2 regions of the Ferrovibrio sp. GW821-FHT12D07 genome follow, and region 1 is predicted to be linked to the other one. Evidence: predicted binding sites of a transcription regulator. Region 1 holds the regulator's gene; the other holds the start of a gene.
The links. Region 1 encodes LexA, which represses DNA repair genes until DNA is damaged. Its sites were predicted from a motif close to ATGTTCTANTTTGGTTC; they were not measured.
Positions count from the first base shown of each region.

Region 2: recA (recombinase RecA) is a predicted target of LexA. The motif match lies at 2,013-2,029, and genes of this name have one in related genera.

Region 1 is NZ_JBXAQN010000001.1:2,034,801-2,046,598, reverse strand. It holds gene AC1RRE_RS10165 (divergent polysaccharide deacetylase family protein) at 1-1,027, opposite strand, end outside; gene AC1RRE_RS10160 (O-acetyl-ADP-ribose deacetylase) at 1,164-1,679, shown strand; gene AC1RRE_RS10155 (methyl-accepting chemotaxis protein) at 1,649-4,003, opposite strand; gene lexA (transcriptional repressor LexA) at 4,324-5,076, shown strand; gene AC1RRE_RS10145 (type 1 glutamine amidotransferase domain-containing protein) at 5,146-5,703, opposite strand; gene AC1RRE_RS10140 (DUF3309 family protein) at 5,759-5,914, opposite strand; gene AC1RRE_RS10135 (ComEC/Rec2 family competence protein) at 6,022-8,232, opposite strand; gene gltX (glutamate--tRNA ligase) at 8,350-9,753, shown strand; gene AC1RRE_RS10125 (RBBP9/YdeN family alpha/beta hydrolase) at 9,758-10,306, shown strand; gene AC1RRE_RS10120 (hypothetical protein) at 10,331-11,212, opposite strand; gene AC1RRE_RS10115 (hypothetical protein) at 11,374-11,798, opposite strand, start outside.
Region 2 is NZ_JBXAQN010000002.1:226,984-238,781, reverse strand. It holds gene AC1RRE_RS12955 (PAS domain-containing hybrid sensor histidine kinase/response regulator) at 1-1,973, shown strand, start outside; gene recA (recombinase RecA) at 2,157-3,233, shown strand; gene alaS (alanine--tRNA ligase) at 3,730-6,375, shown strand; gene AC1RRE_RS12940 (glutathione S-transferase family protein) at 6,372-7,046, opposite strand; gene AC1RRE_RS12935 (DoxX family protein) at 7,058-7,471, opposite strand; gene AC1RRE_RS12930 (LysR family transcriptional regulator) at 7,586-8,548, shown strand; gene AC1RRE_RS12925 (NADP-dependent isocitrate dehydrogenase) at 8,545-9,756, opposite strand; gene AC1RRE_RS12920 (LOG family protein) at 9,941-10,522, opposite strand; gene AC1RRE_RS12915 (c-type cytochrome) at 10,762-11,208, shown strand; gene AC1RRE_RS12910 (cytochrome b/b6 domain-containing protein) at 11,260-11,798, opposite strand, start outside.

The DNA.
Region 1 (11,798 bases):
TGAAGCGGTCCAGATGCCAGTTCAGACGACGCTGCAGCTCGGCCTCATCCAGACCGACATACAGCGCATTCGGGCCCGGATTGTTGCGCTTGGCGTCCAGCGGCTCCATCGGCAGATGCAGCATCACTTCATGGCCGGCGGCCCGGGCGGCGGCGCTCTGCTCCGACAGGTCGTTGGCGTAACTCATAAAGGACAGCGTCACAGGATGCTTGAGAGCAATGGCGCGCTGGGTGCCGCGACGGTCGAGACCGGCGTCATCGATCAGGAAGGCGACGAAGGGCGGCTTGGCCGTGGCCGGCGGTGCAACGGCGCGGGCGCGCCAGGCCGGGCCTTCGCCAGCGGCGCGCGGCGTCACCGACGGCGGCACGACCGGCGCAGCCGTGAGCTGCACGGGCTTGTCCTTGGCCACAGCCGTAGCCGGCTTTTCCGGAGTCTTCTTTGCGGTCACCGGCGCGGCAGCCACGACAGGCGCAGGTGGTGTCACGGCAACAGGCAGCGCGACGGCTTCAGCCTGAGGTTCGGGCTTTGCCGCGACAACGGGTTCAGCGACATCGACAACAGGGGCCGGCGGTGGGGCAGCTGCGACAACCGGTTCCGGCGCGGGCAACGGCATGGGCGGCAGGACAGGCTGCTGGGCAGCCTGCTGGGCCAGTTCTGAAATCGGACGCCAGCCACCGCTCTGCTCGGTACGAATCTGTGCCGGTGTGGTCGGCGCGATGCTGATCGGCGCCTGGTCCGGCTGGGTCTGCAGCGCCGCGACAGCGACAGGCTGCGGGCGCGGTGCGCTGCCGACAGCCATGCCCATGACCACACCACCGCCCAGCAGGGCTGCGGCAGCGATCATCAGCGGCCAATTGATCGCCAGAAAACCACGGCTTTTATCTTTGGGAGCGACAGCAGCAGGAGACGCGGGCATCTGTTGGCCGGGCACGCTGCGGGCCTGCATGGCACCATAGGCACCGGCGGCAGACTGCGCGGTGGCGGCGCGGCGCGTCTTCAGTTTGAGGGCGGCGGCAGGATCGCTCATCTGACCCGGGTAAAGGATTGCGGCGGACACGGCAAGGGCGGCGTGCAACGCGTTGCCGCCATTGTGATTTCAACATGGTTATAGAAGCGTAAAGACACCCCTGCCCGACGACTCGCAGAGACGTTAAACTCCGATTATGTCCGGTCGAATCGAAGTGATTTCCGGCGACATCACCAGGGTCGCCGCCGATGCCATTGTGAACGCCGCCAATGAAAGCCTGCGGGGCGGTGGCGGCGTCGATGGTGCGATCCATCGTGCGGCCGGCCCGGGGTTGCTGGATGAATGCCGCGCCATCGGCGGCTGCCCCACCGGCGAGGCGCGCATCACGGCCGGCTATAACCTGCCGGCGCGCCATGTCATCCACACGGTCGGACCGGTCTGGCATGGCGGCAACCGCAACGAAGCGGAACTGCTCGCGCGCTGCTATCGCAACAGCCTGGCGCTGGCGGCCGATTACAATCTGCAGAGCATCGCCTTCCCGGCGATCTCGACCGGCATCTACGGCTATCCGATGGACAGGGCCACCGCCATCGCGGTGCGCGAGGTGCGCACCTGGCTACAGGGCAAAGCGACACCCGGGCGCGTGATCTTCTGCTGCTTCTCGGCCGATGCGGCGGCGGTCTATTCCGCTGCCTTGGCGACCTCGCCCTGATCATCCGGCTCTTCCGTGGCCGGCTCTTCCGTGGCGATGGCAGCCTGGGCCAGACGGAAGAAGGTGATCGAGGTGGCGAGTTCGCGCGCCTGATTGGCCAGCGACTGCGCCGAGGCCGTGGTCTCCTCGACCAGGGCGCCGTTGCGCTGGGTCATCTCGTCCATCTGCGTGACGGAATCATTGATCTCGTCCAGACCTGATGCCTGTTCCTGACTGGCGATCGAGATTTCCTCGATGATGCCGGCCACGCGCTTCACGGCGTCGACAATGCCGGTCAGGCTGGCGCCTGCCTCGTTGACCAGCGCCGCGCCCGATTTGACCTGGCTGTTCGATGCGGCGATCAGCGTCTTGATCTCCTTCGAGGCATCGGCCGAGCGCTGCGCCAGCGCGCGCACTTCCTGCGCCACGACGGCAAAGCCCTTGCCCGCTTCACCGGCTCTCGCCGCTTCAACGCTGGCATTGAGGGCGAGCAGGTTGGTCTGGAACGCGATCTCGTCGATCAGCGACACGATATCGACGATCTTGCGGGCGCTATCCTCGATCTCACCCATGGCACTGACCGCGCGGCCCACGACACCACCGCCGCGATCCGCCGTGTCACGCGCCGTGGCGGCCAGCTGGCTCGCCTGCCGCGCATTGTCGGCATTGTGCCGCACGGTAGCAGTGATCTGCTCCATTGACGCGGCCGTGCGCTGCAGGCTGGCAGCCTGCTGCTCGGTGCGCTGGGCCAGATCGTTGCTGCCGACCGAAATCTCGGCCGAGGCGTCGCGCACGTTGCCTGCCGTCTGCGACAGCTTGCCGACGATATCAGCCAGCCGGCCCGCCAGCGTGTTGGCGTCATTGGCCAACTGCTCGAAGGTGCCCTGATGGCCACCCGCGATGCGATGCGTCAGATCGCCTTCCGCCAGCGCGCCCAGCATGCTGCCAAGATCGCGCAGCGCCTTGTCGACCGTAGAGAGCAGGTTGTTCATGCCCAGGCCCAGACGACGCATCACGCCCTGCAGCGCTTCGGCATCGATGCGTCGGGTCAGGTCGCCGGCGGTGGCCGAGGACACGATCTGGCCGATCGCCTCTTCCAGCAGCTGCTCCTGCGCCTTGCGTTCGGCCTCAAAGGCTTCACGTCCGGTTTCGACCTCACGCTGCAGCCGTTCGTTTTCCTGCCCGTTGGTCTTCAGCACCTCGACAGCGCGCGCCATCTCGCCGATCTCGTCGGATCGGCCGGTTTCCTTCAGTTCGACCGACCAGTCGCGCTCGGCCAGCCGGCGCGTCACCTCGGTCATGCGCGCAATCGGCGCGGCAATCTGCGGGCCGGTGAACAGCAGACCGATCAGCAACGCGCAGCCCAGGCCGATCACGGTGATCACCACCAGCACGAGCTGCGCTGTCATTGCCTGGCCTTCGGCCTTCTTGGAGGCGGTATCGGCAGCGGCCGTGGCGGCACTCACCAGTGCTTCCACCTGACCGCCCAACTGCGTCGCGGCATCGCGCGACTGCGTCAGCGCCAGACCCGCCGTATTGATGGTACGGATTTCGCCACGCCGGACCTGGAAGATGCTTTCCGAACCCTGGCCATAGCCCAGCAGCTTGGTGGTGGTGTTCTGCAGTTCAACCACATCGAAGCGCTTGCTGGCCCAGTCGAGTTCTTCAAGTGCGCGGCTGTTCAGCTTGACGAATTCGGCGAACAGCTTGTCGAGTTCGGCATTGTTCGGAGCCTGCGCGGCCACTGCCATCACGGCAATCAACTGGTTCACGGCATTGCCGGCAGCGATCAGCGCGTTGGCTGCATCGGCGGCTTCCGACTTCGCATTGGGCTGGCGCAGTTCATAGATAGCGCGATCGAGCGCAGGCTGCATCAGCGCCTGGAACGTGATGTTGTCGGCGCTCATCCTGGTCTGCACGTCTTCGCGCTGCTTGATGTAACCCAGACGCGCATTCACCGACCGGTTGATCTGCGCAACCATGGTGTTGAGCACATCGACCGAACGGCCGATCTCGGCAATCCGCTCCGCCTGATCCTCGGGCGCGGAAGCCTTCACCGTCTCCACCGCCTGCTTCAGCTTTTCCTGCTTGGCCTTCAGCGAGGCCAATGCGCTCTCGCGCTCGGCATCGCTGCTGGCATTGGCCAGCACCGGCGCACCGGCGGCAAGGTCGGCGCTGGTGCCCGACAACTCGAGCGCGGTGATCACGGCGGGCAGGTTGGTGCTGGTGATCCCGGCGTAGCTGCTTTCGACGCGGTTGAAGAACAGACCGCCGATCACATTCGACAGCAGGGTCAGTGCGGCAAGCACACCGATCGCGAGATTCAACTTCTGACGGATACCCATAACCCCTCCCCCGCAGACCCCGTTCTGGTGTCTGGCTTAGCGGCCGCCTCTGGCCTTCTAGTTACAGACCATATTTCCCACTCAAACCATCGCCGTAAAGGGTGAGAGTGAGGAGGTGCACTGCCTACGGATCACTCAACCTATGGGAGGCCCCATTCGTTCCCACCCCTAGATGTAGGTTCTAGCCTGTGGAAAAATACTTGACCCGAATACAGAACCTCATTAGAACATTTCGTGGGTTTCATGTTCGTTCTGGTTTGCCGCCGGCTGTCCCCACTGATCCGGCGACTACCTGGGACATATAATCGAGGAGGCTAACCATGCTGACCCGGAAACAGCACGACCTGCTGCTCTTTATTCACGACAAGCTGGAGAATTCCGGCGTATCCCCCTCCTTCGAGGAAATGAAGGAGGCCATGAAGCTGAAATCCAAGTCCGGCATTCACCGTCTGGTGACCGGCCTGGAGGAACGCGGCTTCATCCGCCGGCTGGCCCATCGCGCCCGCGCCCTGGAAGTCCTGCGCCTGCCCGACTCGGCCGTACCGGTCCGTGGCGGCGGCGTCGGTGCCACTGCGTCTGCCCGCAGCGCCGCACCGCGCAACCGCCTGATGCCGCGGGCCATCGAAGGCGGCGCCGGCAACGGCCCGATGCCCGGCACACCGGTCAACGTCAATCCCTACAACGCCCGCGACATCGTCACCCTGCCGCTCTACGGCCGTATCGCCGCTGGTACGCCGATCGAGGCCCTGCGCGATCTCAGCACGCAGATCGATGTGCCGATCGGCCTGCTGGGCAATGGCGAGCATTACGCCCTGGAAGTCGCCGGTGACTCGATGGTCGATGCCGGCATCATGGATGGCGACACCGTCATCATCCAGCGCAGCGACAATGCCGAAAACGGCACCGTCGTGGTTGCGCTGGTCGACGATCAGGAAGTGACGCTGAAGCGTCTGCGCCGCAAGGGCAACTCGGTGGCACTGGAAGCCGCCAACCCGGCTTACGAGACCCGCATCTTTGGCCCCGACCGGGTCAAGGTACAGGGCCGCCTGGTCGGCCTGCTGCGCCGCTACTGAGCTTCAACTCTACGGATGCAAAACGGGGCGCTTCAGGCGCCCCGTTTTTTATTGGCCGAAGTTCAAGGATCAGGCGGCGCGCTGATGCTTGCTCTCCTGCACTTCCTCAATGATCTTGCCAACGAAAGCGTTCAGATCATCCGGCGAACGGCTGGTGATGATGCCCTTGTCCACCACAACCTCCTTGTCGACCCATTTCCCCCCGGCATTGCTCATGTCGGTCCTGATGGATATGTAGGATGTGACGTTGCGGCCGCGCACCGCATCGGCCTCGATCAGCAGCCAGGGACCGTGGCAGATCGCGGCGACGACCTTGTTATCCGCTACGAAGCGTTTCACGACACTCATGGCATCGCCATCGACGCGCAGCTTGTCAGGGTTGATCTGACCGCCGGGGATGACCAGCGCGTCATAATGGTCCGGTTGGACATCGGCAATCTTGAGATCGACATCCACCATCTCACCCCAGTCTTTCTTGTCCCAGCCCCGGATCGCCTTGCCGGTCGGCGAGGCCACATCGACTGTGGCACCGGCCTGCTTCAGGTGATTGCGCGGCATGGTGAGTTCCGACTGTTCGAAGCCATCGGTCGCGATAATCAGAATTCGCGATTCTTTGATATTGGTCATGTTGTTCTCCTCTGTGTACACGGACAACCCGGGCACGCAGGAAGGGTTCCGAAAATCAGGCGACGATGCGGCCCGCCAGCATGAAGGCGACGAAAGTGGCCATGATGAACAGCACCAGTGCGCAGGGCACCGCGCTCCATCGCCTGCTGTAGGGCCAGACCGGCAGGGTGAGCACCAGAACCAACGTCATGATTGCAAGAATCGTGATCATCGATGCGTCTCCGCTTCTGTGTTGGGCGGCTTCCGAGACCGGCAGCGGGAGTCGAACGGCAAATTCCGCGCCACGTTCCGCAACCGGATAAAAATTCACAGCGCGCGTTACTCGCCCCGCTCCGGCGCATGGCCCTTGGGCACCACCCAGGGCCGGTGGCCGCGCGTCTGCGCCACGGTGATCGTGCGGATAGCCCGGTTTTCCGCGTCCAGGAACAGGGCATGAGCGCCCCCGCGCCACAGGTCGTTGCGGTCGATCACGATTTTCGCGGCCGGGCAGCGGTAGCGGATCGGCATCTGGGTGGCGATCACCGCATCGGCATGGCGACAGTCTTCCGTGATCGCCTTTGGCTGGCGCGGCAGGGCAATCAGGAAACCGTCACGTCGCCAGGAGCAGCCGTCCGGATCGCAGCGCAACGAGCCATCGGCGCCGGTTTTGCCTTCGGTATCGTTGCGCCGCAGGGTGGGCCACGGATAGAGCGGCGGCGCACCCAGCCGTTCCCACCAGGTCTCGGCGGCAAAGCCACGTGGCGGCGTCGATGTCAGATAATAGCGGGCATCTGCAGCACGCGCGGCGATCAGCCGGCCATCACCGCTGACCAGCATGTCGGGCGGCGTGAGAGTCCAGGGCGACAGCGTACCGATCAACAGGCCGAGGATGCCGAACCATCGCCAGCGCTGCTGCCACAAACAGAGCCACAGGCCGCCGCATGCAATCGCAGCCAGACCCCAGAGCGGCATCGCCGGCACCACGCCGACCGCATCGGGCCAGCCCGCCACCCAGCGCGCCAGCAGGATCAACAGATCGATGCACCAGACCATCGGTGTCAGCGCCAGCGCTTCCAATCCGAACGGCATCAGCATGAAGGCCAGCACGATCAGCGGCATGATCAGGAAATCGACCAGCGGCGCCGAGAGCAGATTGGCGATCAGCGCGTAATCGGCCACGCGGTTGAAGTGATAGGCTGCGAAGAAGGACGACCCCAGACCGGCGACAAAACTTGCTGCCATCGTACCCAGCAGCCAGAGCAGCGCGACCTGCACCGGACCTGCATTCTGCCGCCAGCGCGTCAGGCCGGGTGACAGCAGTTCGAACGCCGCCACCAGCGCCGTCACGGCCGCAAACGACATCTGGAAACCCGGATCGAGCAGACTATCCGGCCACAGCACCAGCAGCAGCAACGCCGCCCAGGCTACGGCGCGCAACGTGATGGCGCGGCGATCCAGCATCACGGCGATCAGTGCCAGCGCGATCATCACCAGCGCACGCAGGGTCGGCAGTGCCGCACCCGACAGCAGCGTATAGGCGGCGGCCCCCAGCAGCGCCGCCACCGCCGCCCATTTCTTGATCGGATAGGCCAGTGCCAGTCGCGGACTGAGCGCCAGGGCCGCGCGCAGCAGGAAGAACAGCAAGCCGGCGACCAGTGTAAGATGCAGACCGGAGATCGACAGGATATGCGCCAGCCCGGAATCGCGAAACGCCGCATCCACATCGTCGGGGATCGGGCCCCGCACGCCGGTCATCAGCGCCGCCGCGATGGCGCCACCCGCACCTTCGGTCTGCGCCGCGATCCGTCGCGTCCAGTCCTGCCGCAAGGCGCTCAGCGACAGCAGTGCCGCATCGCGCCAGCCATCGGGCTCGGTTGTCGGCAAAGGCTCCGGCGTGCTGATCGCATAACCGACCGCGCCGATCTGGCGGAACCAGGCATAGCGCGCGAAATCGAAGGCACCGGGCATGGCGGGCTCCGGCGGCGGCAACAGCATGACGCGCAGGCGGATGCGGTCGCCCGGCCACAGCACGCTGCCATCGCGATTGAGCGTGATGCGCACGCGCTGCGGCGTCTCTGGCTCGGCCAGCCCGCCGAAGGATAGACGGTCCAGCAGCAAGCGATGCCCGGCATCGCGCGGCTCGACTTCCAGGATGCGGCCTTCCAGCCAGACGGCGCCGGTCATCCGCTGCAGCACCGGTGCCGCGACCGAGGCGCTGCGCTCGGCCGCCAGCCACAGGCCAGCGACAACGGCCAGCACCACAACCAGCGGCAGTCGCCAGAGCGCATGACGGGCAAACAGCAGCAGCGCCAGGCCAAGGGCTGCGACACCGAGCCGCAACGGCAGCAGCGACGGTTCGACCGGCAGCAGGAAATACGTCGCTATGCCACCGCCCAGCAATGCCGGCAGCCAGAGAAACCAGCGTTCGCGCTCGGCCAGCAGGGTTGCGACGACATTGAAATCGCGCAGATTTGTCCAGCTCGCCGCAAGACCTGCAGCAAGCGCCGATGTAAGACGATGCCAGGAAAGCGGTTGCACCAGGCGGGCCATGGCGGAAAATCTGCATACCTGCCCTGGGGTCGCCAATCCGTGCAAATCGGGAACGCGGCTTGCCCGCCTGCACCCGTATGCTAAAACCCTGCTTTCTTTGCTTGTCCGGATTGCCCAATGACCAAAGTCGTTACCCGCTTCGCCCCCTCACCGACCGGCTACCTGCATATCGGCGGTGCCCGCACGGCGCTGTTCAACTGGCTGTTCTCGCGCCATCACGGCGGCACCTTCCTGCTGCGCATCGAGGATACCGACCGCGAGCGCTCCACCGAGGATGCCGTGCAGAAGATCTTCCAGGGTCTGAAGTGGCTGGGGCTGGACTGGGACGGCGAGCCGGTGATGCAGTTCGCACGCATGAACCGCCATGCCGAGGTGGCGCACAAGCTGCTGGCCGAGGGCAAGGCCTATCACTGCTACTGCTCGCCCGAAGAGCTGGACGAGATGCGCAACAAGGCCAAGGCCGAGGGCCGGCCGATCCGCTATGACGGCCGCTGGCGCGATCGTGATCCCAAAGATGCTCCGGCCGGCGTGAAGCCGGTGGTACGCTTCAAGGCGCCGCGCGAGGGCGCGACGATCATCAAGGACCACGTGCAGGGCGACGTGACATTCCAGAACGAGCAGCTTGATGACCTGATCATCCTGCGGTCCGACGGCACGCCGACTTACAATCTCTCGGTCGTCGTCGACGATCACGACATGGGCGTCACGCATATCATTCGCGGCGACGATCACCTGACCAATGCGGCGCGCCAGAGCCAGCTCTATCTGGCTGCCGGCTTCGCCGTCCCGGACTTCGCGCATATCCCGCTGATCCATGGCGCGGATGGCGCCAAGCTGTCCAAGCGTCATGGCGCACTGGGCACCGAGGCCTATGCCGATATGGGCTACCTGCCGGCGGCGATGCGCAACTACCTGCTGCGCCTGGGCTGGGGCCATGGCGACGACGAGATCATCTCGACCCAGCAGGCCATCGAATGGTTCGGCCTCGATCATGTCGGCCGCTCGCCGGCACGCTTCGACTTCGTCAAGCTGAACAACCTGAACGGCCACTACATCCGTCACACGGCGGATGACGAGCTGCTGCAGGCTACCCTGCCCTTTATCGAGAAGAAGATCGGCCGCGCACCGAACCAGGCCGAAGCCGTACAGATCAAGACCATCCTGCCGGCCGTGAAAGAGCGCGCCAAGGACCTGAACGAGATCACCGAGGCGCTGCAGTTCCTGTTTGTCGCCCGTCCGATCCAGCCCGATGAAGCGGCGAAGAAGCATCTGGACGATGCCGCCAGGGCGCGGCTGAAGACCATGATCGACGCGCTGAAGGATGTGGCCGACTGGACGGCCGCCACGACCGAAGCCACGATCCGTGCCTTGAGCGAAACCCAGCAGGTCAAGCTGGGCCAGCTGGCGCAGCCGCTGCGTGCGGCACTGACCGGCCGCACCGTGTCGCCGCCGATCTTCGACGTGCTGGCCGTGCTGGGTCGCGAAGAGACGTTGGCGCGACTGGCCGACACGGCGGCGTGATGCGATGACGCGCGCACGACCACCAGTCCTGATCGTGCCCGGCCTGGGCAATTCCGGGCCGGACCACTGGCAGACCCACTGGCAGCAGCGTCACCCCGATTACATCCGCGTCGAACAGGCGGATTGGGACAATCCCGATTTCACGGATTGGCTGACACGGCTGGATGCGGCGATTGCCGCCTGCACCAAGCCGCCGGTGCTGGTGGCACACAGCCTGGCCTGCGCACTGGTCGGTCACTGGGTGACGCGGCATGCGGGCGAACTGCATGGCGCATTGCTGGTGGCGCCGGCCGATGTCGATTCCGAAAGCCATACGCCGCCGGAAACGCGCGGCTTCCGCCCGATGCCGCTGGCACGCTTTGCCTGCCCCGCCATCGTGGTGGCCAGCAGCAACGATCCTTATGTGGATTTCAGCCGCGCGCAGCTTTTCGCTACGCGCTGGCATGCGCGCTTCGTCGATGCCGGCCCGCTGGGGCACATCAATTCGGCATCGAACCTGAAGGACTGGCCGATGGGCCTGGGCTTGCTGGAAGATTTGCTCGACGCCGACTGAACGCTGCAGCGGCGCAGAAAAGGCTCAGAGCTGGCGACGCTGCTCGGCCTGACGCGACATGCGCGCCTGATCCATCATGAACTGCTGCAGCTTCTCGATGGCCTGACGCGGCATCGGATCCTGGCCGCTGAGCATCAGGGTCAGCGCCACGCGAGTGACACCGATGCGCTGGGCCAGCTGGTCGAGCGAGATGGCCGCGACCTTGCAGGCCTGCGACACGGCAACCACCGAGCCCTTCTCCACGAAGAAGCGGCCCCACTGTTCCTTGACGTTGAGCTTGGCCGGCAGCGCTGGCGCCGCATCGGCCAGCGAACGCGAGAACGTCACGGCATCGGGCGAGACCAGCGACAACGAAGACGGCGCGCTGGGCGTAGCCGACAGGCGCGGCGGCGGCGGCGAAGGCTGGAATTCATCCAGGCGCGGCGCGTTCTCGATGCTCTGTTCCAGCAGCTTGCGCACGGCTTCGATCAGTTCATTGCTCAACGGCGCGAGATCATGCTCTTCGCCGAAGCGATCATAGTATTGCGCAATCTCGCTCAGGCGATCCAGGCGGCGCATCAGGAACTCGCGCGCACCGATCGGCAGGCGACGGCCCGCGCGCGTAATGTTGATCAGGTAGATGCGTGTGGTGTCGAGTTCGAGGATCGTGATCTTCCAGCGAATCTTCGACAGGTGCTTCTGCAGCGGGCGCCGCTTGCCCTCATCGAATTCCGGGATACGGCCATCGACCAGATCGACGAAGACGTAGAAGTGCTCCATCTTCTCGACGAAGCGCTTGTAGTCGCCAAAGGTACCGTTGAGGTTCCCTTCGTTCTGACAAAAGGCGAGCAGCTCGCGGCTCTGGTTTTCCACCACGCCGACCAGCTTCAGGGTTTCCTGAACAACCGGTTTGATCAACTGATCCACTGGAGCCTATTCCGTCAGATAACGTCTGGTACGAAAACTGAACCAATTTTTGCAGAAATGCAGGATTCCGGCAAGGTCGGTACAACTGTAAGTTTGCCTATGATTTATGACCAAACGATGAAAGTGCGGAACCAGTCTAAGCAGTTCAGATCGCTTGTAATTCAGGCTGGCAGATCATGCGGGGCGCAATATAGCCCGGCGCTGCGCAGAGACCGGCAATAGCCGAGCGCGCCCGGCTGGTCGGTAAAACCGCCGACCAGCAGCCGGACCACCCTGCCCCGCTGACCGCCCAGATCGACCTCGACATAGCGTCGCGTCGTATCCTTCAGGACGGGGAAACGGCCGACCAGTCGCGGCCAGGCCGCCTCGGCTTCGGGCAGCGTCTTATAGCTGGCGACATGACCGGCAAAGCGCAGTATCGGCGCCGGTACCGGATCGGGCGGCGGCACTTCGACCACCGGCGGCGGCACGATCACCGGTTCAGCCATCGGCGGCGGCGCCTCGGGCGCTGGTGAAGCGCAGGCCGCGAGCAAAACAAGCAGCGAGACGGCCGCCAGGCGACCGGAGAACAGCAGGATCGGTGTCC
Region 2 (11,798 bases), on a different contig from region 1:
CTGCGGCAGCGCTCGTGGCCGTGCGGCAGCAGCGCGATGAACTGGCCGCCTTCATCGACAATGCGCCGGTCGGGCTGTATTCCGCCGCACCCGATGGCCGTTTCCTGTTTGCCAATCGCACCTTTGCGGCCTGGCTTGGCGTGCTGCCGGAACAGCTGGTCGGCAGCGACCTGCTGCTGTCCGACGTGCTCTATCACGGCGAAGGCCGCGAGAACGAGACGATGACGCCCGACTGGCTCGGCGGCGAGGCCAAGCTGAAGCCGCTGGATAACGCCGGCGGCGAAAGCGCGGCCACGGCCGGTGCCGGCGGCTTCCGGCTGGTCAGCGTCAGCCAGAGCGGCATCGCCGATACCGACGGCATGCCGCTGCGCTACAGCGCCGTCGTGCATGATCTGGGGCTGGAGCTGCGCCAGCGCGGCACCTTGCGCCCGGTCGAGGCCGAGTTCCGGCGCTTCTTCGACCAGGCGCCGATCGGCATCCTTGTGCTGGATGGCGCCGGCACCATCCGTGAAGCCAATGCCGCCTTCGCCATGCTCTGTGGCCGCGACGACTGGCTGGGCCAGCGTCTGGCGGCGCTGGTGCGCGAGGAAGATGCGCTGGTGCTGACCCGCCATCTGATTGCGCTGCGGCGCGGCGAGATTTTCGGCCGTCCGCTCGAAGTGCATCTGGCCGGTCCGCGTGAACGCGTCGTTGAAGTGTTTGCCGCATCCTCCGCCGAACGCGAGGACGGCCAGTCGGCGCAGCTGGTCTATCTGGTCGATACGACCGAGCAGCGCAACCTGCAGACTCAGTTCCACCAGAGCCAGAAGATGCAGGCGGTGGGCCAGCTGGCCGGCGGCATCGCGCATGACTTCAACAACCTGCTCACCGCGATGATCGGCTTCTGCGACCTGCTGCTGCAGCGGCACCAGCCGGGCGACCAGTCTTTCGCCGACGTGATGCAGATCAAGCAGAATGCCAGCCGCGCCGCCAACCTGGTGCGCCAGCTGCTCGCCTTCTCGCGCCAGCAGACTCTGGTGCCCAAGATTCTCGACGTGACCGACGTGCTGGCTGACCTGCGCAACCTGATCGGCCGCCTGATCGGCGAAACCATCACGCTGAAGCTGGTGCATGGCCGCGATCTCGGCCTGGTCAAGGTCGACCAGGGGCAGCTCGAACAGGTGATTATCAATCTGGCGGTGAATGCCCGCGATGCGATGGTCGAGGGCGGCGAGTTGCGCGTGCGGACCCTGAACCATCAGGTGGAGACGGCAACGCAGCTGGGCACCGAAACCATTCCGCCGGGCGATTACGTGCTGATTGAAGTGACTGACAGCGGCCACGGCATCGCGCCCGAGCATATGGTGAAGATTTTCGATCCCTTCTTCACTACCAAGGCGGTCGGCGCCGGCACCGGGCTGGGCCTGTCCACCGTCTATGGCATCATCAAGCAGACCGGCGGCTTCATCCATGTGGAAAGCGCGCCGGGCGAGGGCGCCTGCTTCCGTCTGTATCTGCCGCGTCATCGCGCCACCGGCGAAGAGATCAGCGCCAGCCGCGGCGAAGAAGGCCGCGTCGATACGCGCGACCTGACAGGCCAGGGCCTGGTGCTGCTGGTGGAAGACGAGGACGCCGTGCGTGCGTTTGCCGCCCGTGCCCTGCGCAACAAGGGCTACACCGTCATCGAGGCCGCATCGGGCGACCAGGCGCTGGCCCTGCCGGCGGAACAGCTCGAGCGTGTCGAGCTGCTGATCTCGGATGTGGTGATGCCCGGTCTGGACGGCCCGACTCTGGCCGCGCAGCTCCGCAGCCGCCGCCCGCAGCTCAAGATCCTGTTTATCTCTGGTTATGCTGAAGACAGTTTACGCTCGAATTTGGCGAAATCGCCCCATGTGAACTTCCTCCCCAAGCCGTTTTCGCTCAGCCAGCTGGCCGGAAAGGTGAAGGAAGTGATGGATACGGTCGTCCCCTTCGGGAATCGCTCGCCGGACTGACCGGCCTGAACGCCTGCGAACATCGCGGCGCTCTCATGAGAACATCAGTAGAATATACCAGCAAAATCATGGACATACGGGGCGCTGCATTTTTTGCTGGACAACAGCAACGATATGAGAACATATGGGGTCAAGAAGGCGTATAATTGCAATTCACCACCCCCCATGAAAGGATGCCCCCGAATGTCGTCCCCCTCACTTCGCGTCGTGGAAAAAGAGAACATGGATAAGGGTAAGGCTCTGGAAGCTGCGCTCTCGCAGATCGAGCGCAATTTCGGCAAGGGCTCGGTGATGAAGCTCGGCCAGCGCCAGAGCATGGAGATCGAATCGATCTCCACCGGTTCGCTGGGCCTGGACATCGCGCTTGGCATCGGTGGCCTGCCCAAGGGCCGCATCATCGAGGTCTACGGTCCGGAAAGCTCGGGCAAGACCACCATCGCTCTCCACGTTGTGGCTGAGGCCCAGAAGAAGGGCGGCACCTGCGCCTTCGTCGACGCCGAGCATGCGCTCGACCCGTCCTATGCCCGCAAGCTGGGCGTCAATATCGAAGAGCTGCTGATCTCGCAGCCCGACACCGGTGAGCAGGCGCTCGAAATCGCCGACACCCTGGTGCGTTCGGGCGCCATCGACGTGCTGGTCATCGACTCGGTCGCCGCCCTCGTGCCGCAGGCCGAACTGGAAGGCGAGATGGGCGACACCCATGTCGGCCTGCAGGCCCGCCTGATGAGCCAGGCGCTGCGCAAGCTGACCGCCTCGATTTCCAAGTCGAATTGCATGGTCATCTTCATCAACCAGATCCGCATGAAGATCGGCGTGATGTTCGGCAGCCCGGAAACCACCACCGGCGGCAACGCGCTGAAGTTCTACGCTTCCGTCCGCCTCGACATCCGCCGCATCGGTGCGATCAAGGTGCGCGACGAGGTCGTGGGCAACCAGACCCGCGTGAAGGTGGTGAAGAACAAGGTTGCGCCCCCGTTCAAGGTGGTCGACTTCGACATCATGTATGGCGAGGGCGTCTCCAAGACCGGCGAACTGATCGATCTGGGCGTGAAGGCCAATGTGGTCGAGAAGTCGGGCTCGTGGCTCTCCTTCGACAGCCAGCGCATCGGCCAGGGCCGTGAGTCCGCCCGCCAGTTCCTCAAGGAAAACCCCGAGGTCGCAGCGCGCATTGAAGCCGCGATCAAGGCCAATACCGGTCTGGTGGCGGCTGCCATCGACGCGGGTGCTGACAGCGCCGCGGAGACCGAAGACGCAGAATAAGTTTCGCCCCCGCTCAACGCCGGTAAACCACGGCGCCTGAGTTATTCTCCTCCATGGGCAAAACCCCGGCAGCGGACCTCGCTGCCGGGGTTTCTTTTTGTCTGGGAGGCAGTGCGATGTCCGGCTTGAACCGGGCGGCCGGCGCCCTACATGCTGGTTGAGGCTAAACCTTTTTAGATCAATGGCTTAGAGTTGCGCTAAAGACGGATAAGCCCCAAATAAGCGCGAATAAGCATCGAATAAGGATGGATAAGGGGCGAATAACGACGGATAAGCATCCGATAAGGACGAATAAGGCGGCAAGGAAAGCCGCTGGGCTTGCGGTCAATTCCCTATCCGGTCAGGGACTTAACCGGGCTGTCCTTGGCTGGACAGGGGCAGGGCGGGAAGTTAAGACAGGTCTCTTGCCGGACCCGGTCCGGCTCATGACAATCGGGCCAGCTTTTTATGGCGATCCGGATGCCCCGGAGCGCCGCCGACCAGGGGTATGAAGACCATGAGTTCCGCCAGCGATGTCCGTCAGGGCTTCCTCGACTACTTTGCCAAGAACGGGCACAGCGTAGTCGATTCCTCGCCGCTGGTGCCGCGCAATGACCCGACGCTGATGTTCACCAACGCGGGCATGGTACAGTTCAAGAATGTCTTCACCGGCCAGGAAAAGCGCCCCTATACCCGCGCCACCACCTCGCAGAAATGCGTGCGCGCCGGCGGCAAGCATAACGACCTCGACAACGTGGGCTATACCGCCCGGCATCACACCTTCTTCGAGATGCTCGGCAACTTCTCGTTCGGCGATTACTTCAAGGATGACGCGATCCCGCTCGCCTGGAACCTGATCACCGGCGAATACGGCCTGCCGAAGGAAAAGCTCTGGGTCACCGTCTATCACGACGACGACCAGGCTTTTGACATCTGGAAGAAGATCGGTGTGCCGGAAAGCCGCATCGTGCGCATCGCCACGTCGGATAACTTCTGGGCCATGGGCGATACCGGCCCCTGCGGTCCCTGCTCGGAAATCTTCTACGACCACGGCGACAAGGTCTTCGGCGGTCCGCCGGGCACCCCGGATGCCGATGGCGACCGCTATATCGAGATATGGAATCTCGTCTTCATGCAGTTCGAGCAGGTGACGAAGGAGCAGCGCATCTCGCTGCCCAAGCCCTCCATCGACACCGGCATGGGCCTGGAGCGCATCACCGCCGTGATGCAGGGCAAGCACGACAATTACGACATCGACCTGATGCGGGCGCTGATCGAGGCTTCGGCCGATGCGTCGCATACCGATCCGGATGGCGAGCACAAGATCAGCCACCGCGTGGTCGCCGATCACCTGCGCTCGTCCTGCTTCCTGATCGCCGATGGCGTGCTGCCGTCGAACGAGGGCCGCGGTTACGTGCTCCGCCGCATCATGCGCCGCGCCATGCGCCATGCCCAGCTGATGGGCTGCAAGGAACCGCTGATGCACCAGCTGGTGCCCGCGCTGGTGGGCGAGATGGGCCGCGCCTATCCCGAACTCGGCCGCGCCGAGGCGCTGATCGCCGAGACGCTGAAGCTGGAGGAAACCCGCTTCAAGCAGACGCTGGATCGCGGCCTCAAGCTGCTCGATGAAGCGACGGCGACCATGTCGAAGGGCGGCGTGTTGGCGGGCGAGACCGCCTTCAAGCTTTACGACACCTTCGGCTTCCCGCTCGATCTGACCCAGGACGCGCTGCGTCCGCGCGGCATCACTGTTGATACCGATGGTTTCCAGACCGCGATGGCCGCGCAGAAGGCCGAGGCCCGCAAGGCCTGGGCCGGTTCGGGCGAAGCCGCGACCGAGAAGGTCTGGTTTGAGATCAAGGAAGACAAGGGCGCGACCGAATTCCTCGGTTACGACACCCAGTCGGCTGAAGGTCGCATCGACGCCATCGTCGTCAACGGCCAGCCGGCCGATGAAGCGAAGGCCGGCACTGATGTCGCCATTGTGCTGAACCAGACGCCGTTCTATGGCGAGTCCGGCGGCCAGATGGGCGATGCCGGCATCATCGTGACGGCCGGCGGCGCCAAGGTGCAGGTGGCTGACACGCAGAAGAAGCTCGGCCTGCTGCATGCCCATCAGGGCAAGGTGGTTGAAGGCACCGTGAAGGTCGGCGACATGGCGATCCTCACCGTGGATGCCACGCGCCGTGGCGCCATTGCGTCGAACCATTCCGCCACGCATCTGCTGCATGCAGCATTGCGCCGCAAGCTGGGTGACCATGTCACCCAGAAGGGCTCGCTGGTTGCGCCGGATCGTTTCCGCTTCGACATCAGCCACCCGAAGTCGCTGAGCGCCGAGGAAGTCTCGACCGTCGAGGCCGAGGTCAACGGCATGATCCGCCAGAATGACGCGGTGACCACGCGTCTGATGACGCCGGACGAGGCGATTGCCGCCGGAGCCATGGCGCTGTTCGGCGAGAAGTACGGCGATGAAGTGCGCGTGCTCTCGATGGGCAAGCTGGACGACGGCAAGGATTACTCGACCGAGCTCTGCGGCGGCACGCATGTGAAGCGCACCGGCGATATCGGCCTGTTCAAGATCATCAACGAAGCCGCGGTGGCGGCTGGTGTGCGCCGTATCGAGGCGCTGACCGGTGAAGCCGCGCGCAGCTATTTCGCCGAACAGGAAAGCACCCTGCAGGCAGCCGCCGATGCGCTGAAGGCACAGCCCAGGGACGTACCGCAGCGTCTGACCGCGCTACTGGATGAGAAGCGCAAGCTGGAGCGCGAGTTGTCCGAACTGCGCAAGCAGCTTGCCACCGGTGGCGGCAGCGGCGGCCCGCAGGTGAAGGACCTCAACGGCGTGAAATTCGCCGCCCGCTCGCTCGATGGCGTGCCGGCCAAGGATCTGCGCGGCATGGTCGATGCGATGAAGAAGGAAATCGGTTCCGGCGTCGTCGCGCTGACCTCGGTCGCCGACGGCAAGGTCTCGGTGGTGGTGGGCGTCAGCGCCGACCTTACGGCCAAGATCAATGCCGCCGATCTGGTGAAGATCGCCACGCCGCTGATCGGTGGCCAGGGCGGTGGCGGCCGGCCTGACTTCGCGCAGGGCGGCGGCGCCGATGCCGCTGGCGCCGAGAAGGCGCTGGACGCCATCGCAGCCGAGATCAGCAAGGCGGCTTAAGCGGTCGTCGGCATCAGCCGCGACATGTGCGAGTTGCGCGCCCGCAGGAAGGCGTCCAGCCGGGTCGGGTAGTCGGATGCCACGGCATTTGCCACGCTCGGCCGTTCGGCCAAAGCCCGTCGCCAGGCACGTAAGCGCGGCTTGTCGGCGAAGACGCCAAGGTCGATGAAGCGCTCGAAGACATCGAAGTAGCGGAAAGCCGGACCGAAGGCGGCGTCGACCAGCGAGAAGGCCGCGCCGGAGAAATACGGCCCGCCCTGCCGGCCGAGCTCGGTTTCCAGCCGCTGGAATTTTTCCTCGATCGCGCGGCTCTTCGTGTCGAAAGCCGGCTCGTCCGCGGCCGAGTAAAGCCCACCGATATCGTTGAGCAGTGTGGATGCGAACTCGATCCAGGCGCGATGCTGCGCCCGCACGATTGGGTCTGCCGGATGCAGGCTCGGTCCCAGCGTCTCGTCAAGGTAGTCGCAGATCGCGGCGGACTCGAACAGCACCGCATCATTGACCCGCAGCAGCGGCACCTTGCCAAGCGGCGAGATTGCTCTGAACCAGTCCGGCTTGTCGGCAAGGTCGATGACCGTGCGGGTGAAGGCGGCCCGCTTCTCCGTCAGTGCAATGACGGCGCGCTGCACATAGGGGCAGAGCGCATGGCTGACCAGTTCCAGCTGTGGCATGGCGTGCTTCCTCAGGCTGTCCGGATGCTGCGAACAGTCAGCGTGCCGCTGCCGAGCAAGGCTTGCGCGATGCAGAGGACGAGCAGGTAAGCCGGATATTCCCAGCCGCCATTCACCGCCGAGAAAACCCAGCCGTTGCCGGCATGGACATACCAGGCGCCGACCAGGATCGGGGTCAGCGCCAGGGCTGCCAGCCGGGTCTGGATGCCAGCGAGCAGCAGCACGCCGCCCAGGGTTTCGGCCGTCACGGTGGCATAGGCGAGCCAGGCAGGAAAGCCGATGCTTTCGAAGAAGGCCGCAGTGCCGGCCATGCCGAAGACGAACACCTTCAGCAGCAGGCCGTGGGCCAGGAACATGATGCCCAGGGCGATGCGTAGCAGCGTAATGCCGTACTCGCGGGCGGCGGAAGAGGTGAAATCGGTCATCGGAATCTCCAGGGCAGGGGGGATGGCGCCAAGCTATTGTCCACCACCTTGCAAATCCATCAGCACTTCCAGAAGTCAGGCTTGCAAAAATGCAAACAGTGACTATCCTGCGGCATGGACGATTGGAATGACCTGCGCCTCGTGCTGGCGATCAGCCGTGCAACCACGCTGACCGGTGCGGCGGCCGTGCTGAAGATCAATCATTCAACGGCATTCCGCCGGCTCAACGCGCTGGAAGACGCCGCCGGCGTGCGTCTGTTCGAGCGCCTGCCAGGCGGGATTTATGCACCGACCGTGGCCGGCGAGCGCATGACGACGGCAGCCGAGCGGATCGAGACCGAGGCGGCTGCGCTGGACCGCGAGATTGCCGGCCGCGATCACCGCCTGACCGGCCGCCTGCGGGTCACCGCATCAGAGACGCTGGCTTTCCGGGTCCTGACCGGGCAGATCGCGCGTTTTCGTGAAGCCCATCCCGGCATCACGGTAGAACTGGTGATCGATAATCGCGTGCTCAGCCTGTCGCGGCGTGAGGCTGATATTGCCTTGCGGGTCATGCGTCCGCGCGAAGGCGATCTCTATGGCCGCAAGCTGGCCGATATCGCCTGGTCAGTCTATGCCGAACGCCGGCTTGCCGCAAAACTGCCGCCTCTGCGTGACCTGCGCCTCGACCGCTATCCGCTGATTGGCTGGGAAGCCGGCGTGACGGGTATCAATACCGCCGAATGGCTGCAGAAGCACAATGCCGATGACAGCATCGTTTACCGCACCAGCAGCCTGATCAACCAGCTCGTCGCCGCAAAGGCCGGCATCGGCGTTGCTGTGCTGCCTTGCTATCTCGGAGATCCCGAGCCCGATCTTGTTCGCCTGGCGCCTGGTCCCATACCCGCGCTGGATCGCGAATTATGGATCGTCACCCATGCCGACCTGCGCCGCACGGCGCGCGTCCGTGCCTTTTTCGACGTGGTGGGCGACGGCATAGCAGGCCTGCGCGGCATGCTCGCCGGCCTTGAAAAGAAAAACGGCGGGAAGCCAAAGGCCACCCGCCGTCGTGTCGTCGGGAAAAAGACGAAGGCTTAAGCCAGCGCCTTCTTCAGGTTCTCGTCGATCTTGTCCAGGAACTTCTGGGTGGTCAGCCAGGGCTGATCCTTCGACACCAGCATCGCCAGATCCTTGGTCATGAAGCCGGCTTCCACGGTGGAGATGCAAACCTTCTCCAGCGTGTGGGCGAACTTGTCCAGATCGGCGTTGCTGTCCAGCTTGGCGCGATGCATCAGGCCGCGCGTCCAGGCGAAGATCGAGGCGATCGGATTGGTCGAGGTCTCACGACCGGCCTGGTGTTCGCGATAGTGACGCGTCACCGTGCCATGGGCGGCTTCGGCTTCCACCACCTTGCCATCCGGGGTCATCAGCACGCTGGTCATCAGACCGAGCGAGCCGAAGCCCTGCGCCACCACGTCGGACTGCACGTCGCCGTCGTAGTTCTTGCAGGCCCAGACGAACTTGCCCGACCACTTGATGGCGCAAGCCACCATGTCGTCGATCAGGCGGTGTTCGTAGGTGATGCCGGCGGCCTTGAACTTGGCCGCGAACTCTTTCTCGTAGGTCTCTTCGAACAGGTCCTTGAAGCGGCCGTCATAGGCCTTGAGGATCGTGTTCTTGGTCGACAGGTACAGCGGCCAGCCGCGGACCAGCGAGTAGTTCATGCTGGCGCGGGCGAAATCGCGGATCGAGTCATCCAGGTTGTACATGGCCATGGCCACGCCCGAGCTGGGGGCGCTGAACACGTCCTTCTCGATGACGGTGCCGTCCTCGCCGACGAACTTGACCGACAGCTTGCCCTTGCCGGGGAAGCGGAAGTCGGTGGCGCGATACTGGTCGCCGAAGGCATGACGGCCGACAACGATCGGATCGTTCCAGTGCGGCACCAGGCGCGGCACGTTCTTGCAGATGATCGGCTCGCGGAAGATCGTGCCGCCGAGGATGTTGCGGATGGTGCCGTTGGGCGACTTCCACATTTCCTTCAGCTTGAACTCGGTCACGCGCTGCTCGTCCGGCGTGATGGTTGCGCACTTGACGCCGACGCCGTGCTTCAGGATCGCATGGGCAGAGTCGATGGTGACCTGATCGTTGGTCTGGTCGCGGTATTCGACGCCGAGATCATAGTAGAGCAGGTCCACATCCAGGTACGGCAGGATCAGCTTTTCCTTGATGAACTTCCAGATGATGCGGGTCATCTCGTCGCCGTCGAGCTCGACGACCGGATTCTTGACCTTGATCTTTGCCATTAAAGGGCCCCTCCACAGTCACGGTTTACAGAATGTGTGTAATGGCCCGGACCCTAGCAAAGCCGGCCGGCCCGGCAAAGGGCCGGGAGGCGCGCGGCCGGGTGGATTTAAACTCTAGGCGGGGCGAGAAAAGGTCAAATCCGGCCAGCCGGTTACCCACCGGCCGGATGACAGCCGGAAAGCCTCAGATCTTGCTGGTGCGGGTCGCGTGCTCGGGCGCCGGTTCGGCCAGCAGGGCGGTGATCACCGCCTCGGCGTCGTCCACCACGGTATACAGCGTGGTGGCAGTGCGGCGGGCGAAACCGCGCTCGATGACGGTTTCGATCAGGGCCATCAGCGGATGCCAGTAGTCCTCGGTGTTGAGCACCAGCACCGGCTTGTCATGCAGCTTGAGCTGCCGCCAGGTGATCACCTCGAAGAATTCGTCCAGCGTGCCCAGCCCACCGGGCAGGGCGATGAAGGCATCCGACATTTCCACCATCATCTTCTTGCGGGTGTGCATGCTGTCGACCACATGCAGTTCGGTCAGGCCGGTATGGCCGACTTCCCAGTCGTGCAGATGGTTGGGGATGATGCCGACCACTTCGCCGCCGGCCTTCATCACGGCATCGGCCACCACGCCCATCAGGCCGATGCGGCCGCCGCCGTAAACCAGGCGAATGCCATTTTCAGCCAGACGCCGGCCGAGGATCTGGGCCTGGGCCGTGTAGACGTTGCTCTCACCAAGGCTGGAGCCGCAATAAACGCAGACGGAGCGGATGGTCATGGAATAATCCGGGACACTGAAAAGGGGGGCTTTTGAAGGTGGGGATGGGTAGCCCATTCCGCCTCCGGAAGCCAGTGGAAAAGCCCCTGTTTCCGGGATGGTTTCCGCATAGTGAGCGCATGCGGGAGGCCTGGGCTAAATTTTTCGTGAGGGTTTAAGGGGTTGTCGTTCCTGAGGCGCGAACCGGGTATAGATGGTGTGCCCGGACAGCAGACGGGTTTCAAACGAGGGGAATACAAATGGCAATGTGGCATAAGGCGATCCTGGCGGCAGCGCTCGGTCTCGCAGTGGTGTCGGCCGGTGGCTATGCCTACGCCCAGGCGGATGCGATCAAGGCCCGCAAGGATGGCTTCCAGGTCTTCCGTGTTTCGGCAGGCGCCATCAAGAAGGTGGTCGACGAGAACGGTCCGGCCGCGGCGGCTGTCGCGCCGGCCGAAGCCATCGCGGCGCAGGCGGGCAAGCAGCTCCAGCACTTCCCGGCCGGTTCCGACAAGGGCGACACCAAGGCCAAGCCGGAAATCTGGACCAAGTGGGCCGAGTTCGAAGGCTACATGAAGGATACCGAAGCCAAGGCGACCGCCGTGGCGACGGCCGCCAAGAGCGGCAACATGGATGCCGTGAAGGCTGCCTTCGGCGCGATGGGCGCCTCCTGCGGTACCTGCCACAAGGCCTTCCGCAACGATTGATCCGGACTGATCCGGTTCAGGGAAAAGGCGCAGTCATTGACTGCGCCTTTTTTATTTCAGGAGCGTGATGCCGCCGAAGACGATGGCGAGGCAGAGGCCGAACAGCACCAGACCCAGCAGCGGATGGCCGCCGGGTGCGTCGGCAGCGGGCGCACCCGGCTTTGTGCCTGTCACCATCGGGGTGACCAGATTCTCTTTCTTGATGGTCAGGTAGAAGACCGTCGACAGCAGATGGACGGCGATCACCGCCAGCAGCAGCCAGATTGCCTTGCGGTGGATGGTGCTCAGCAGCGCGCTGGTGCTGCTCGCAACCTTTGAATACAGCGGGCCCTCGCTGAAGATGTCGTCGCTGGTAAACAGGCCGGTCGCCGCCTGCAGCGCGAGCAGCGCCAGCATGGCCAGCACGGCATAGCCGCCGACCGGGTTGTGGCCGATGTATTTCGGGCCGGGACGACCGAACAGCGTGCCCAGGTAGCGCAGGCCGGCCATCGGGCCGGCGACAAAGTCGGTGAAGCGGGCATAGCGGTTGCCGGTAAAGCCCCAGACCAGTCGGAACAGAACCAGCGCCAGCACGATCTGGCCCAGGATCA